Regions from separate parts of the Photobacterium makurazakiensis genome, predicted to be linked through region 1. Evidence: predicted binding sites of a transcription regulator. Region 1 holds the regulator's gene; the other holds the start of a gene.
What was found. Region 1 encodes CRP, which controls carbon source genes, mostly activating them, when cyclic AMP is high. Its sites were predicted from a motif close to TGTGANNNNNNTCACA; they were not measured.
Positions count from the first base shown of each region.

Region 1 (3,738 bases):
CAACCATTTTACAGTCAGTATTAATCAGCTTGAGCAGTTTACTGAGGTCAAAGAGGTAAATCATTTACTTCGTCATAATGGCTTTTCGATCAATGAGTCGGGGGGCGATGTGAAAGGCAGCCCTGAGGTGATGCTAGAGCAATCGGCAACGATTGCTGATACCGTTGATGTTGGCTTTACCGATGGGGTGTTTAGTATCGCGGGAGGGTTTTATGAATTTGCTAAGCGCTATGCTGCACCTGACGGTGAGTTATATCGTGGCTTTGTTGAAGCCTCGGCGGATAAAATCTTCGAAAGCACCCACGTGAAGAAAGACTGATCCGTAGGCGTTAAAGGTGATTAACCCTATAGCCCACTGTAATGAAATACGGTGGGCTTATCGTATGCGATAAGAGTAAAACGTGTTTGGGGAAGGCTAATGGCACAGGCTATCAAGTGGTGTGATCCCGAATTCATGCTTAGTAAGTTGTCCTTTATGGCATGGTGAAGCCGTTTGTTGTTCACAATAGTGACGATGCCCGCTAAAGCCTGTCATCTCTATTGTTGGGGGAAGAGGAGCAATAACGCTCGTATTGCTTGCCGGTAAGCCATTTGCTGAAAAGCGTTCGAGGTCCATATCGATTTCATCCATGTGAATGACGTATTATCACTTACGCCAGATATGCACAATGTAGCACTTGGTGGTGAGGATACAAGGACGAAAAAGTGAGCAATACGGCAAAAATACCATTTCGGTATGAATTCCCGGATCAAAAAAGCCGCCCGAGGCGGCTTTTTACTATCAATGATGGCACGCGAAATTAACGTGTACCGTATACCACGATAGTTTTACCGTGAGCAGAGATTAGGTTCTGCTCTTCCAGCATTTTCAAAATACGACCAACAGTTTCACGAGAACAACCCACGATCTGGCCAATTTCTTGGCGAGTGATCTTGATTTGCATACCGTCAGGGTGCGTCATCGCATCTGGTTGCTTCGCAAGATTTAGAAGTGTCTGAGCGATACGGCCAGTCACATCTAGGAAAGCAAGATCACCTACTTTCTGGCTTGTAACCTGAAGACGGTTTGCCATTTGAGCAGACAAACGCATCAGAATATCAGGGTTAACTTGAATAAGCTGGCGGAATTTCTTGAAAGAAATCTCTGCGACTTCACAAGGGGTTTTTGCTCGAACCCAAGCGGTACGCTCTTGGCCTTCTTCGAACAAGCCTAATTCACCGATAAAGTCACCCTGGTTTAGGTAAGACAAGATCATTTCCTTGCCTTCTTCATCCTTGATTAGGACAGCCACAGAACCTTTAACAATGTAGTAGAGCGTTTCAGCTTTTTCACCCGCATGAATCAAAGTACTCTTTGACGGGTATTTATGAATGTGGCAATGCGAAAGAAACCACTCTAGAGTTGGATCTGTTTGAGGTTTACCTGGAACCATATTACTAACTTCCTCTGTGTTTGTTGCCCAACAACGACGTCCATCAAAAAAGGGCTGGGCCTATACTTGGTGTTCGTCGCTTAGGATATTCAGTCAACAGCTGGGCTGCAAGCTCACGTGAATAATTAGTTCAAAGTTTATCTTTTTTCAGCATGTATTTCTTGATATTGATCTATCGAGAATGGTCATTTAGTAGTCATAAGTGTGCACATGATCACACAGTTGCTATATTGTCACTAATTACCCTATAAGTAGTAAGGAAAAACAAATGCAATCACGAGTGAAATGGGTCGAGAATATGACCTTTTTAGGACAGTCAAATTCTGGCCATAGTGTGGTTATGGATGGCAATGGGGGAGAAAAAGCACCAAGCCCAATGGAGATGGTATTGATGGCGGCTGGGGGGTGTAGCTCGGTTGATGTGGTTGATGGGTTGAAATCAGCTGGGCAGAAAATTACGGGCTGTGAAGCGCGAATTTCATCTGAGCGCCGTGAGCAAGCCCCCCGTATTTTTACTTCAGCGAACTTGCATTTCGTGGTGACAGGTCATGATCTCGATGAAGCGCTAGTAGCAAAAATTGTTGCTGATTCGCTAGAGAAGTATTGCTCGGTGTGTTTGATGCTTGGTGAAGGTGTTGAAATGACGCACTCTCATGAAGTGATTGGCGCCTAATTCGAAATTGCGGTGAAGAGATCCAAGCCCCTAAAAAGGGGCTTGAGTTTTATCATTTAACCGATTTTTCCTGTTTCGATCAGTTTTTGGATCAACGGGCGCATGATTAGCTCCATGGCAAAGCTCATTTTTCCACCCGGAACCACCAGTGTATTGTGGCGTGACATAAATGATCCTTGGATCATCGATAGCAAATAAGGGAAGTCGACATTTTTGATCCCGCGAAATCGGATCACGACAAAACTCTCATCCAAGCTTGGAATAGCTTTGGCGCTGAATGGGTTTGAGGTATCAACGGTAGGTACGCGCTGAAAGTTAATATGGGTACGAGAAAACTGAGGCGTAATATAATTGAGATAGTCATCCATCGATCGCACAATCGATTCCATTACCGCTTCTCGTGAATGGCCGCGATCGCGGGTATCCCGAACAATCTTTTGAATCCACTCTAAGTTGACGATTGGTACCATGCCAATCAGTAAATCAACATGCTGAGCAACATTGGTTTCACCATCAACAGCCCCACCATGAAGTCCTTCATAGAACAATACGTCGGTGTTTTCTGGTAATTCCTGCCATGGTGTGAATGAACCGGGCATTTGGTTATATGGTACGGCTTCATCAAAGGTATGCAGGTAGCGTCGAAATTGGCCGCTTCCATCATCACCATACTGGCGGAAAAAGGTTTCTAGCTGAGGGAAATCGTTCGCTTGAGGACCAAAGTAACTAATATGTCGCCCTTGATCTTTGGCTTTGCGAATTTCGACATCCATTTCTGGGCGAGTAAAACGGTGAAAGCTATCACCTTCCAGCCAGGCAGCATTAATGCCCATCATATTGAACATTTTGCGAAATGCTTCAGAGGTGGTGGATGTACCCGCCCCTGAAGACCCTGTTACTGCAATTATTGGATGTTTTGCAGACATGACAAACCCTGTCGTTAACATTAACGGAAAGAGTTAGTAACAGGGTGGTGAGGTAAGGTCAAGTCGGGATGCCAAAAATGCTACGTGCGTGCAGTCACCAAAACCGTGTAAATTAGCGCTGTAGGGGACTTATTCCCCCATATTTCGGCGTAATTTGATATCGACAGATTCATGCAGTTCAGAAAAGACGATAACGGCTTCACCCTTATCTAACTGTTGGCGCACTCGCTGTACTTTCTGCTCCATACTGAGCTCTTGTTCACCGTAGTCCGTTCCCTCACGTAACACAAAATGTTCGATTAAGTTGACTAGGGTGTCGGGGTCAATATCACGCCAAGGGATGATCATCGTGGGCTGCTCTTTAATCAAAGATGAAAAGCCAATTATATTGTTATTATTGTTATTTGTAGAGTGGTATGAATTGACCAAACCATTCCGGTACGGTGCGTTCAAGCCAGAAATCAGGTTTATGCCAAGAGCCAGAGACAAAACCCACATGACCGCCATAATGACACAGGTCGTATTCGATATGTGCCGGTAAGGGCTGGGAAGGAATAACATCTTCAGTCATGAAAGGGTCGTCTTTGGCGTGAATGACCCGAAGCGGAATGGTGACGGTAGCTAGCTTGGTTAAGCCACTACACCGTTGGTAATAATCGTTAGCATCGTCAAAGCCGTGTAGGGGGGCTGTGACTTCCTCATCAAA
Region 1 covers NZ_JAKJSJ010000013.1:192,202-195,939, forward strand. Annotated here, with positions in the region: gene L4D09_RS06450 (DUF1338 domain-containing protein) at 1-319, shown strand, start outside; gene L4D09_RS06455 (hypothetical protein) at 416-616, opposite strand; gene crp (cAMP-activated global transcriptional regulator CRP) at 801-1,433, opposite strand; gene L4D09_RS06465 (OsmC family protein) at 1,702-2,106, shown strand; gene L4D09_RS06470 (phosphoribulokinase) at 2,163-3,032, opposite strand; gene L4D09_RS06475 (YheU family protein) at 3,162-3,380, opposite strand; gene L4D09_RS06480 (hydrolase) at 3,433-3,738, opposite strand, start outside.

Region 2 (3,738 bases), on a different contig from region 1:
GTACGTACGCCACCAGCAGGTTTAAAACCAACTGTTTTAGCAACGTCCATCTCTTTGATCACGTTAAGCATGATTTCAGCGAACTCAGGTGTCGCGTTTACAGGCACTTTACCCGTTGAAGTCTTGATGAAGTCTGCACCAGCTTTGATTGATAGCTCAGATGCTTTCTTGATTAGAGCTTCAGTTTTCAGCTCGCCTGTCTCGATGATCACTTTCAACAGGATATCGCCACACGCTGCTTTACACTGCTTAACTAGCTCGAAACCAACTTCTTCGTTGCCAGCCATTAGTGCGCGGTACGGGAAAACCACGTCAACTTCGTCAGCACCGTAAGCAACTGCTGCTTTAGTTTCTGCAACTGCGATTTCAATGTCGTCGTTACCGTGCGGGAAGTTAGTAACGGTTGCAATGCGAACTTCTGGTGTACCTTGCTCACGCAGTTGCTTCTTAGCAACAGGAACAAAACGTGGGTAGATACATACTGCTGCTGTGTTACCTACAGCTGTTTTTGCGTTCTTACATAACTCGATCACTTTTGCGTCAGTGTCGTCATCGTTAAGAGTTGTAAGATCCATTAGTTGAAGTGCACGAAGTGCAGCAGCTTTTAAATCGCTCATGACTATCTCCAGTCCAGTTATTTTCTACCAAGCTTTATAGAACTGTTCCATACGCTTGACGGCAGTCTTGTGCGCCACCGCCAAACGGCCCGCTACGCGAACAGTTATACCCATGCCTGACACATGCCCGACAGGGTATTACGGACTTGATTCCTTGAAGACTCAGGTAAACAATGCGAGATCGTTAACCTGATTGATTTCCATTTCACCGCTTGGAAAGAGCGGATTGCTCTTCCCAGCCGTTATGCTATTTCAGCCTGCCTAGCGATAGGTAACACCATGACGGTATTGACTGAAACAGCGTTAATCAGTTTGTGATGGTGCGGGTCTATAATACCAAGCGAACATACCCACCACCATGAAAGTTACGTTTCTCAGTGTGGACAATGTGTTGACGTAACGAAAAACATCATCGGCCAATTCATGAGCTATAAATCGTTTGAGTCAGCTAAAAAAACGCTCTACGATCCATTGGTAAGCAATACCCCCACCATAAACCCCAACAATCCCCATGACGCCAGACAATACTGGTGGCGCAGGGATAGGTAGCTTCAGCGCTGAAAATAACACGCCAACAATAAACCCAGCGAACAGTGCCAATATGACTTCATTCATAATCATTCTCTCAAACGTTTTTCGCACAAGAGAAAGTGTAGTCTGCCTTACGTCGCCTGTTGCTCTTAATGGTATAAACCACATGCTAACAAACCAGAATGGCAGAAATTGGAGCGCAATCGATTTTATGGCATAAATTAAAACAACAAGCGTTAACGTTTACCCTATCTGTTGATGCCAATAAGGGAGCTAACCGGGGGGAAGGAAGAGTGATTTGCGTTATAAAGAATAAAGTGCAGGAAGTTTAGTTTGAAAGTTACATACAAAAACGCCACAGCAAAGCTGTGGCGTTTTTCATCGACTTACGTCGGCTGATTACATTGCGTTAAGCGTAACGAATAGACCAGCAATTGTTGCAGACATTAGGTTAGAAAGCGTACCTGCGGCAACAGCCTTCATACCAAATTGAGCAATCTCATGACGACGACTCGGTGCTAGGCCACCTAGACCACCCAGTAGGATAGCTACTGATGACAGGTTAGCGAAACCACATAGAGCGAACGAGATGATAGCTTCAGTCTTCGGTGAAAGTACAACTTCAGCACCTTCAGCTAGGTATGGTGCAAAGTTTAGGTAAGCAACGAATTCGTTAACTACCAGTTTCTGACCAATGAATGAACCAGCAATAGTTGCTTCAGACCAAGGCACACCGATTAGGAATGCAAGTGGTGAGAATACGTAACCAAGGATAAATTCTAGTGTTAGTTCAGGCATACCGAACCAACCACCAATGCCACCAAGGATACCGTTCACTAGGGCAATCAAACCGATGAATGCTAGTAGCATTGCACCAACGTTTAGCGCAAGCTGCATACCAGATGAAGCACCTGCAGCCGCAGCATCGATAACGTTCGCTGGTTTGTCGTCAGCATCGTCAGCATCGCCAGCAAACTGTTCAACAGCTTCTTCAGTTTCAGGCTTGATGATCTTAGCAAATAGAAGACCACCCGGTGCTGCCATGAATGATGCGGCAATTAGGTACTCTAGAGGAACACCCATTGATGCGTAACCTGCAAGTACACCACCAGCAACAGACGCTAGACCACCACACATTACTGCAAACAGCTCAGACTGAGTCATTTTTGGTACGAACGGACGAATCACCAATGGTGCTTCCGTTTGACCAACGAAGATGTTAGCTGTTGCAGACATAGATTCCGCGCGAGACGTACCTAGTGCTTTCTGCAGACCACCACCAAGTACATTGATTACAACCTGCATAATGCCTAGGTAGTAAAGTACGCTGATTAATGCAGAGAAGAAAACAATTACAGGTAGTACACGTAAGGCGAAGACGAAACCGCCACCACCAAACACTTCAAACATAGTGTCTGAAGTCAGACCACCAAATAGGAAGTTAATACCATCGTTACCGTAAGCGATAACGTTGGAAACAGCCGTTGACATACCGTACAGCACGTCACGACCAACTGGTACATAAAGAACAAATGCACCTAAACAGAATTGGATAGCAAATGCGCCACCAACAGTACGTAGATTAATAGCTTTACGGTTATCAGATAGTAGTACTGCTAGACCTAGCAACACAACCATCCCAACCAGGCTCATAAACAGGCTCATGGTTTATGGCTTCCCTTTAGTTAAGTTTTTTGGCGTCTCGACAATTCGGCTCATTAAGAGTCCGGCGCATTATACCCATGCTGAGACGGATAAAGTAATGCAGAAATCACAGTTTTTAGAGAGACAGAGTAAAAGTTCAATCTCATTTGTGACATGAATCACAAAAAGGAAAACGCTTAACGCAACCGTTTCGCGCAATCGTTTTTATTGTGACTTAGGTTCACAACGAAATACCAAAAAGTTCAGCTGTGGTTAAGGTGATAACCCGCTCAATTTCCTGCTCACTTTCCACTCTAATAACTGCAAGTTCCTGCATAACATTAGCAAGTCGGTCTGGTCGATTAGGCTCCCCTTGAAGCCCTGATATCGGCATATCCGGCGCATCCGTTTCCAGCAAAAGTGTTGCCAAAGGCAATGCCGCTATTGTATTACGTGTTTTATTGGCTCTGCGATATGTAATCGTTCCACCGACACCAATTTTGATACCTAGATCAATAAGCTGCCTTGCTTGCGGGTAGCTGCCACTAAAAGCGTGGTATACCCCACCGGCAATCGGTGGGTTTTGCCTCAAAACACGCATTAACTCAGGGAAGGCTTTTCGACAATGAAGAATAATGGGTAAGTTATGTTCATTAGCCAGCACCAACTGTTGAGTTAGTAACGAAATCTGTTGATTTCGATTAGCATCCGTAATGGCAAAGTCTAGACCACATTCGCCAACAGCTACGCACCGAGAGGCCTTTTTTTCTCTCAGTTCTGATTCAACAGCAAGCTCTGAGGTCAACCGAGCAATGGCGTTCTCTGTATGCTCTGCGCTAAAAAAAGGGTGCAACCCCAGCGCATAATAAATATTGTCGAACACAGCACTCAACTGGCGGATCGCCTGCCAATTACGCTCACCGACAGCAGGAACCACAACAATGCC
Region 2 covers NZ_JAKJSJ010000012.1:51,786-55,523, forward strand. Annotated here, with positions in the region: gene deoC (deoxyribose-phosphate aldolase) at 1-617, opposite strand, end outside; gene L4D09_RS04885 (XapX domain-containing protein) at 1,062-1,232, opposite strand; gene L4D09_RS04890 (NupC/NupG family nucleoside CNT transporter) at 1,548-2,813, opposite strand; gene L4D09_RS04895 (TatD family hydrolase) at 3,034-3,738, opposite strand, start outside.
Region 2: the regulator CRP is predicted to act here: its motif matches at 2,961-2,976, upstream of L4D09_RS04890 (NupC/NupG family nucleoside CNT transporter).